Linked DNA regions of Variovorax paradoxus. The protein of the gene in region 2 interacts with the protein of the main gene of each other region in a pairwise test. Links are inferred from orthologs where the notes say so. Each region holds a gene or a part of one and is shown on either strand. Other genes may lie near its edges.

Evidence for each region. The genes of interacting proteins can lie anywhere in the genome.
Region 1: the proteins of QHG62_RS21445 (region 2) and ndk interact in binary tests that used the Escherichia coli proteins (3 or more experiments, as listed by UniProt). The link is inferred for Variovorax paradoxus from one-to-one orthologs.

What each region holds. Positions count from the first base shown.
Region 1 is NZ_CP123990.1:1,809,997-1,813,761, reverse strand. What follows is about bases 753-3,524. They hold ndk (nucleoside-diphosphate kinase), read right to left. Parts: upstream 2,466-3,524; coding sequence 2,040-2,465; downstream 753-2,039. Other genes in these bases: QHG62_RS08880 (pseudouridine synthase), read right to left, coding at 2,617-3,524; rlmN (23S rRNA (adenine(2503)-C(2))-methyltransferase RlmN), read right to left, coding at 867-2,018; pilW (type IV pilus biogenesis/stability protein PilW), read right to left, coding at 753-862. In the rest of the region: QHG62_RS08900 (helix-turn-helix domain-containing protein), read right to left, coding at 1-12; more of pilW, read right to left, coding at 5-752; more of QHG62_RS08880, read right to left, coding at 3,525-3,765. UniProt on the Escherichia coli protein: Major role in the synthesis of nucleoside triphosphates other than ATP. The ATP gamma phosphate is transferred to the NDP beta phosphate via a ping-pong mechanism, using a phosphorylated active-site intermediate.
Region 2 is NZ_CP123990.1:4,451,426-4,455,370, forward strand. What follows is about bases 317-3,268. They hold QHG62_RS21445 (uracil-DNA glycosylase), read left to right. Parts: upstream 317-1,414; coding sequence 1,415-2,122; downstream 2,123-3,268. Other genes in these bases: trpD (anthranilate phosphoribosyltransferase), read left to right, coding at 317-591; trpC (indole-3-glycerol phosphate synthase TrpC), read left to right, coding at 618-1,418; tuf (elongation factor Tu), read left to right, coding at 2,639-3,268. Also shown: more of trpD, read left to right, coding at 1-316; more of tuf, read left to right, coding at 3,269-3,832. UniProt on the Escherichia coli protein: Excises uracil residues from the DNA which can arise as a result of misincorporation of dUMP residues by DNA polymerase or due to deamination of cytosine.

The sequences.
Region 1 (3,765 bases), 2.6 Mb from region 2 along the record:
CCGTTCAGTCATTGAAATTCCCGCGCTCGTACGCTATTGCCTCCCGGGACTGCGGAAAGCGCCGTTGCAGTTGCCCTCCCAACTGCGCAACTGCCTCGCGGTTGTTGAGCCGTCGTTCGATCTTGATGCCGAGCCAAAGCGTCTCGGCACTGGCCGAGGGGCTGTTGTTGACGCGGCGAATGTAGAACTGCGCGCGCGACCATTCTTCGCGCTGCGCCAGCAGCGAGGCCAGGTTGAAGCCGACCACCGGGTTGCCGGCATCGATTTCGTAGGCCTGCAAGAGGCTGCGCTCCGCCTCCGGACGCTGCCCGGCCTTGAGCTGGCAGACGCCTTGCGTCATGAGCGTCTTGGAGCGGTCGGTGTAGCTGGGTACCGCGAGCGCAGCGGCAAACTGCTGGGCCGCATCGCCGTAACGGTTCTGCTGGCAGAGCAGCCAGCCGTAGTTGTGCCGCACGTTGGCGTCGCGCGGGTTGATGGCAATGGCGCGGCGGAAGCTGTCTTCGGCCATGCCGGCATCTTCCAGACGCATGTAGACAAGGCCTCGCAGGCTATAGGCATCCGCGTAGTTGGGATCGGCAACAAGTGCCTGCTTGATTTCGTCCAGCGCCACAGTGTTCTGGCCGTGCTCGAAGTAGCCTGCAGCAAGCTCCATGCGCAGACGGGCGCGGCGCTGGCGGCTGCTTTCGTCGGACTCGGTCACGATCTCGGCGCCCTTGCCCGAGGAGCTCGTGTCGGCCAGGCTGGTGGTGGTGGTCCGCGTGTTGACACAGCCCCCGAGCAATAACGCCACGGCCACACCGGCAAAGCTTGCGGCCAGCAGCCGCTGCGCGCTCGCGGTGGTCATCGGAAAGGCCATGCTCATTGAATCAGTGCTCCAGGGGGGTGGTCTTGCGAATCGGATGCAAAACAACGGGGCGTTCCGACACCACACGGCGCTGAGCCATGCGCTCGGCCGCCCGGGTGCGGTCCTTGACGTCGCCGGCCAGCTGTCCGCACGCCGCGTCGATGTCGTCGCCGCGCGTCTTGCGCACGGTGGTCACGAGGCCGGCCTCGCTCAGCGTCTTGGCAAATGCCAGCACACGCGGCTGCGGCGAGCGCAGGAGGCCCGAGGCCGGAAACGGATTGAACGGAATCAGGTTGAACTTGCACGAGACACCGTGGGTGCGAACAAGCTCCACCAGTTGCCGTGCATGCTCGGGCTGGTCGTTCACGCCATCGAGCATGCAGTATTCGAAAGTGATGAAGTCGCGCGGCGCGTGCACAAGGTAGCGCTTGCAGGCTTCGAGCAATTCGGCAATGGGGTACTTGCGATTGAGCGGCACCAGGTCGTCGCGCAACGCGTCGTTGGGCGCGTGCAGCGACACGGCCATGGCCACCGGACAATCGGCGCCAAGGCGATCGATCATCGGCACTACGCCCGAGGTCGATACGGTCACGCGCCGGCGCGACAGCCCGTAGGCGTTATCGTCGAGCATGGTGCGCAGCGCGGGGACCAATGCCGAGTAGTTCTGCAGCGGCTCGCCCATGCCCATCATCACCACGTTGGAAATGACACGCTCGTCGCGCTTCAGGTGCTTGCGCAGAAAGTGTTCGGCAAACCAGAGCTGGGCGACGATTTCGCCCGTGCTCAGGTTGCGGCTGAAGCCTTGGTGCCCCGTGGAGCAAAAGCGGCAACCCACCGCGCAGCCGGCTTGAGACGACACGCACAATGTGCCGCGGTCGTCTTCGGGAATGAATACGGCTTCGACGGCATTGCCGTCGCCGACGTCGAACAGCCACTTGATCGTGCCGTCCTTGGATTCGTGCTGCGTGAGAACCGGAAGGGCCTCGACGCGAGCGGTGGTGGCGAGCTTCTCGCGCAGCGACTTGGCCAGATCGGTCATTTGGGCGAAGTCGCTGGCGCCACGCTGGTGGATCCAGCGGAACAGCTGCGTGGCGCGGAATCGCTTCTCGCCGAGCTTTTCGCAGAACGCAGCCAGCCCCTCGAGATCGAATTCGAGCAAGTTGGCCGTGGTCATGAAATCAGCCGGGATACGGCTTCAGCGCGCGTAGACGTTGAGGCCGGCGAAGAAGAATGCCACTTCGTTCGCTGCGGTTTCGGGGGCGTCCGAACCGTGCACGGCGTTGGCGTCGATGCTGTCGGCGAAGTCGGCGCGGATGGTGCCGGCGGCGGCCTTCTTCGGGTCCGTGGCGCCCATCAGGTCGCGGTTCTTGGCAATGGCGTTCTCGCCTTCGAGCACTTGCACGAACACGGGGCCGGAGATCATGAACTCGACGAGATCCTTGAAGAAAGGACGCTCTTTGTGGACCGAGTAGAACTGCTCGGCTTCGTTGCGCGAGAGATGCACCAGCTTGGCGGCGACAACCTTGAGGCCGGCAGCTTCGAAGCGGGAAACGATCTTGCCGATGACGTTCTTTGCGACGGCGTCGGGCTTGATGATGGAGAGGGTACGTTCGATAGCCATTGAAGTGCTTCCTGAGCTTTGATTTTGAAGTGTTTTGTCACAACTGCAACGAATATGTTGCGTCGTTCATCGACAAAGCCTCTGATTTTAACCGGCGCAGCCCCCGGGGTTGGTGAAAACCCCGCGAAAGGCTGCGCTGGACAGCAGGCTTTCAGCGCCCGCGACGCCGGTTTCCGCCCGGGCCGCCCTGCCCGCCGAAGCCGCCGCCTGCAGAACCACCCCCTCCGCGGCGTCCCGGGCCTTGGCGCTGCTCTTTCCGCTGGCGCGAAAAGCTGTCGGCGCCGATATAGCCCAGCGAGGTCTTCATGGGATCGGGCTGGTTCGCGCCGCTTGGCGGACGCTCTTCGCCCTGGCGGTTGCCACGGTTGTTGTTGTTGCCACGCCGCCCTTGCGGCGGCATGGCCGCATTGCCTCCGCCGCCCCGGTTGCCGCGCCCTCCACGATCGCCACGCGGCGGACGGCCGTCGCCCAGCGGATTCGGAATGGGCGGCTCGCGGCCGTCGTCGCGTGGTTCGCGCATGTCGCGCGGCGGTTGGCCGCCACCGGCGTTGCGATTGCCGCGGCGCTTCTTGTTGCGTCCGTTCCGGCCGCCACCCGCGCCATCTTGCCCGCCCGGTCCGCGCTGCTGTTGCTGCGGACGCGGCGCACCGCCGCCGGAGGCCTGGAACAACGCGCTGATGTCGCGCTCGTCGAGTTCCATCCAGGCGCCGCGTTTCAGGCCGCGTGGAAGCACCATGGCACCGTAGCGGATACGGATCAGGCGGCTGACCGCGTGCCCGACCGATTCGAACAGGCGCCGCACTTCGCGGTTGCGGCCCTCGGAAATGGTGACGCGATACCAGCAGTTCGAGCCTTCGCCGCCGCCCTCTTCGATGGTGCCGAACTGGGCCATGCCATCGTCGAGACGCACGCCTTCGAGCAGCTTCTTCTTTTCGTCGGCGCTGAGTGCACCGAGCACGCGCACGGCGTACTCGCGCTCCAGGCCGAAGCGGGGGTGCATCAGCTGGTTGGCCAGATCGCCGGAGCTGCTGAACAGCAGCAGGCCTTCGGTGTTCAAGTCGAGCCGGCCGACCGATTGCCACTTGCCCTGCTGCAGCCGAGGCAGCTTGCGGAACACCGTCGGACGGTTCTGCGGGTCGTCGTGCGTGACGACCTCGCCCACGGGCTTGTGATACGCGATGACGCGCGGCGGAGGCGGCGCGATGCGGTAGCGGATCGGCTTGCCGTTGATCTTGACCTGGTCGCCGTACTGGATGCGCTGGCCGATGTGGGCCGGTTCGTTGTTGACCGAAATGCGCCC
Region 2 (3,945 bases):
ATCGAAGAGGTGGGCATCGGCTTCATGTTCGCGCCCAACCATCATCCGGCCATGAAGAACGTGGCGCCGGTGCGCAAGGAGCTCGGCATCAAGACGATCTTCAACATCCTGGGGCCGCTGACCAACCCGGCGGGCGCACCGAACATCCTGATGGGTGTGTTCCACCCCGACCTGGTGGGCATTCAGGTGCGCGCGCTGCAGCGGCTTGGCACCGAGCACGCGCTGGTGGTGTACGGCCGCGACGGCATGGACGAGATTTCGCTCGGCGCCGCCACCATGGTCGGCGAACTCAAGGACGGCGAGATTCGCGAGTACGAACTGCACCCTGAAGACTTCGGCTTTGCCATGTCGAGCAACCGCACGCTGCGCGTGGAAACGCCCGAGCAGTCGAAGGCCATGCTGCTGGGGGTGCTCGACAATCACGCCGGGCCGGCGCTCGACATCGTGCTGCTGAATGCAGGCGCGGCGTTGTATGCCGCGAACGTGGCCGATTCGATGGCTGCCGGCATCGAGCGCGCGCGCGAGGCCGTGGCCTCCGGCGCGGCACGGGCCAAGCTGGCCGAACTGGTCAAGGCCTCAACAACGGTTTGAACAACCGCTAAAGACGAAAACAGAACATGTCCGACATCCTCGACAAGATCATTGCGGTCAAGCGGCAGGAAATTGCTGCGGCGCAGAAGAAGAGCCCGCTCGAAGCCGTGCGGTTCGACGCCGAAAGCCGCGTGCTGACGCGTGATTTCGAAGGTGCCCTGCGTGCCAAGATCGCCGCCGGCCACGCCGCGGTGATTGCCGAGGTCAAGAAGGCGAGCCCGAGCAAGGGCGTGCTGCGCGAAGACTTCATTCCGGCCGACATCGCGCAGAGCTATGCGGAGGGTGACGGCGAAATCAGCGCCGCCTGTCTTTCGGTGCTGACCGACAGGCAGTTTTTCCAGGGCGGCGTCGACTATCTCAAGCAGGCGCGCGCCTCGTGCGACCTGCCTGTGCTGCGCAAGGATTTCATCGTCGACCCCTACCAGGTGTACGAATCGCGTGCGATGGGCGCCGACGCCATTCTCTTGATTGCAGCCTGCCTCGACGACGCGCAAATGAAAGACTACGAAGCCATTGCTCGCGGCCTGGGCATGGCGGTGCTGGTCGAAGTGCACGATGCGGCCGAACTCGACCGCGCGCTCAAGCTCAAGACGCCGCTCATCGGTGTGAACAACCGCAACCTGCGCAACTTCGAGGTGTCGATCCAGGCCACCATCGACCTGCTGCCGCGGTTGCCGGCCGATCGGCTGGCAGTAACGGAATCAGGCATTGCCACGCGTGAAGACGTGACCACCCTGCGTGCGGCCGGCGTTCATGCCTTTCTGGTCGGCGAAGCATTCATGCGCGCCAAGGAGCCGGGCGAGGCGCTCGCCGCATTGTTCAAATGAGCCGGCCCGATCAGTTGTCGAGCAGCAACCCTGCCGACTGGCCGGTGGCGCCGGGTTGGCGGCCGCTGGTCGATGCTTTCTTCGGCGGCATCGTCGGGCAGAAGCTGCTGGGCTTTCTGCGTGAGCGCCTGGATGCCGGGGCCGTGATATTCCCGCCCCAACCCCTTCGGGCGCTGGAGCTGACCCCGCCCGAAGAAGTGCGCGTGGTCATCCTGGGCCAGGACCCGTACCACGGGCGCGGCCAGGCGGAGGGACTGGCTTTTTCGGTGGCGTCCGGCGTGGCGCTGCCGCCGTCGCTGCGCAACATCTTCAAGGAGCTTCAGCGCGACCTTGGAACGCCTCCGCCGCCGTTTCCGAGCCCGGGCGGCAGCCTGGTGAACTGGGCAACCCATGGGGTGCTGCTGCTCAACACCTGCCTCACGGTGGAAGAGGGGCAGCCGGCCAGCCACTCGGGGCGCGGTTGGGAGGTGCTGACCGATGCAGTCATCCGGCATGTATCCGACGGTGCAAAACCTGTTGTTTTTATGCTGTGGGGCTCGCATGCGCAAAGCAAGCGCGCGTTGATCGACATCAACCGCCACAAGGTGCTGATGTCGAACCACCCCTCGCCGCTTTCGGCGATGCGCCCGCCGGTGCCTTTCATCGGCTGCGGGCATTTCGGCGAAGCGCGTGCCTGGCGGGAGGCGCACCAGCAGGGTGATTGATTTCGCGGATAATTCCCGCCAGTTCGCCTCGTGCAGTTCCTGCGTCTTATTGGTGCTGGAGGTTCTGTGAAGTCACAAAACCGTGCTATATTTCGAGGTTCGCCGGAGAGGTGGCCGAGTGGTTAATGGCAGCAGACTGTAAATCTGCCCTCTTACGAGTACGCTGGTTCGAATCCAGCCCTCTCCACCAGCGATGAATTTGGTTTCTAAGAGCGATTGGATCTAGCGCTTTGGGTGCCTTTGAGTGCCCCCGATGCGGGAGTAGTTCAATGGTAGAACCCCAGCCTTCCAAGCTGATGACGCGGGTTCGATTCCCGTCTCCCGCTCCAGAGACCCGGTTCGGCGCCGGAAGCGATTGGTTAGACAAAGCCCTTTTGGCTCAGTGGTAGAGCACTCCCTTGGTAAGGGAGAGGTCGCGGGTCCGATTCCCGCAAAGGGCACCAGTTTTTGGGGGTTGCAACGGCAGCTTTGCAACCCATCTGCATACGTTGAAATCGTTTTTTTCGGAGTCGAAAAATGGCAAAAGGTAAATTCACCCGCACCAAGCCGCACGTGAACGTGGGCACGATCGGTCACGTTGACCACGGCAAGACCACGCTGACGGCTGCGATCGCGACGGTGCTGTCGGCCAAGTTCGGCGGCGAAGCCAAGGCCTACGACCAGATCGACGCGGCGCCCGAAGAAAAGGCCCGCGGCATCACCATCAACACCGCCCACGTCGAGTACGAAACGGCCAACCGCCACTACGCACACGTCGACTGCCCCGGCCACGCCGACTACGTCAAGAACATGATCACCGGTGCCGCCCAGATGGACGGCGCCATTCTCGTGTGCTCGGCCGCTGACGGCCCGATGCCCCAGACCCGCGAGCACATCCTGCTGGCGCGCCAAGTGGGTGTGGGCTACATCATCGTCTTCCTGAACAAGTGCGACATGGTCGACGACGCCGAACTGCTCGAGCTCGTCGAAATGGAAGTGCGCGAACTCCTGGACAAGTACGAATTCCCGGGCGACGACACCCCCATCATCCATGGCTCGGCCAAGCTCGCCCTGGAAGGCGACAAGGGCAAGCTCGGTGAAGAAGCCATCATGAAGCTGGCCGAAGCGCTGGACACCTACATCCCGACGCCCGAGCGCGCCGTGGACGGCACCTTCCTGATGCCCGTCGAAGACGTGTTCTCGATCTCCGGCCGCGGCACCGTCGTGACCGGCGCCGTCGAGCGCGGCGTGATCAAGGTCGGCGAGGAAATCGAGATCGTCGGCATCCGCCCGACTGTCAAGACCACCTGCACCGGTGTGGAAATGTTCCGCAAGCTGCTGGACCAGGGCCAGGCTGGCGACAACGTCGGCGTGCTGCTGCGCGGCACCAAGCGCGAAGAAGTCGAGCGCGGCCAAGTGCTGTGCAAGCCCGGCTCGATCAAGCCGCACACGCACTTCACCGCCGAGGTGTACGTGCTGTCCAAGGACGAAGGTGGCCGTCACACGCCGTTCTTCAACAACTACCGTCCGCAGTTCTACTTCCGCACGACGGACGTGACCGGCGCGATCGAGCTGCCCAAGGACAAGGAAATGGTCATGCCTGGCGACAACGTCAGCATCACCGTGAAGCTGATCAACCCGATCGCGATGGAAGAAGGCCTGCGCTTCGCCATCCGTGAAGGCGGCCGCACCGTGGGTTCGGGCGTCGTGGCAAAGATCCTCGACATCTAAGCCGAGCGCAAAGAGTACCGGAGGGGTATAGCTCAATTGGCAGAGCGTCGGTCTCCAAAACCGAAGGTTGTAGGTTCGATTCCTACTGCCCCTGCCACCTAGGTGGCACCCCG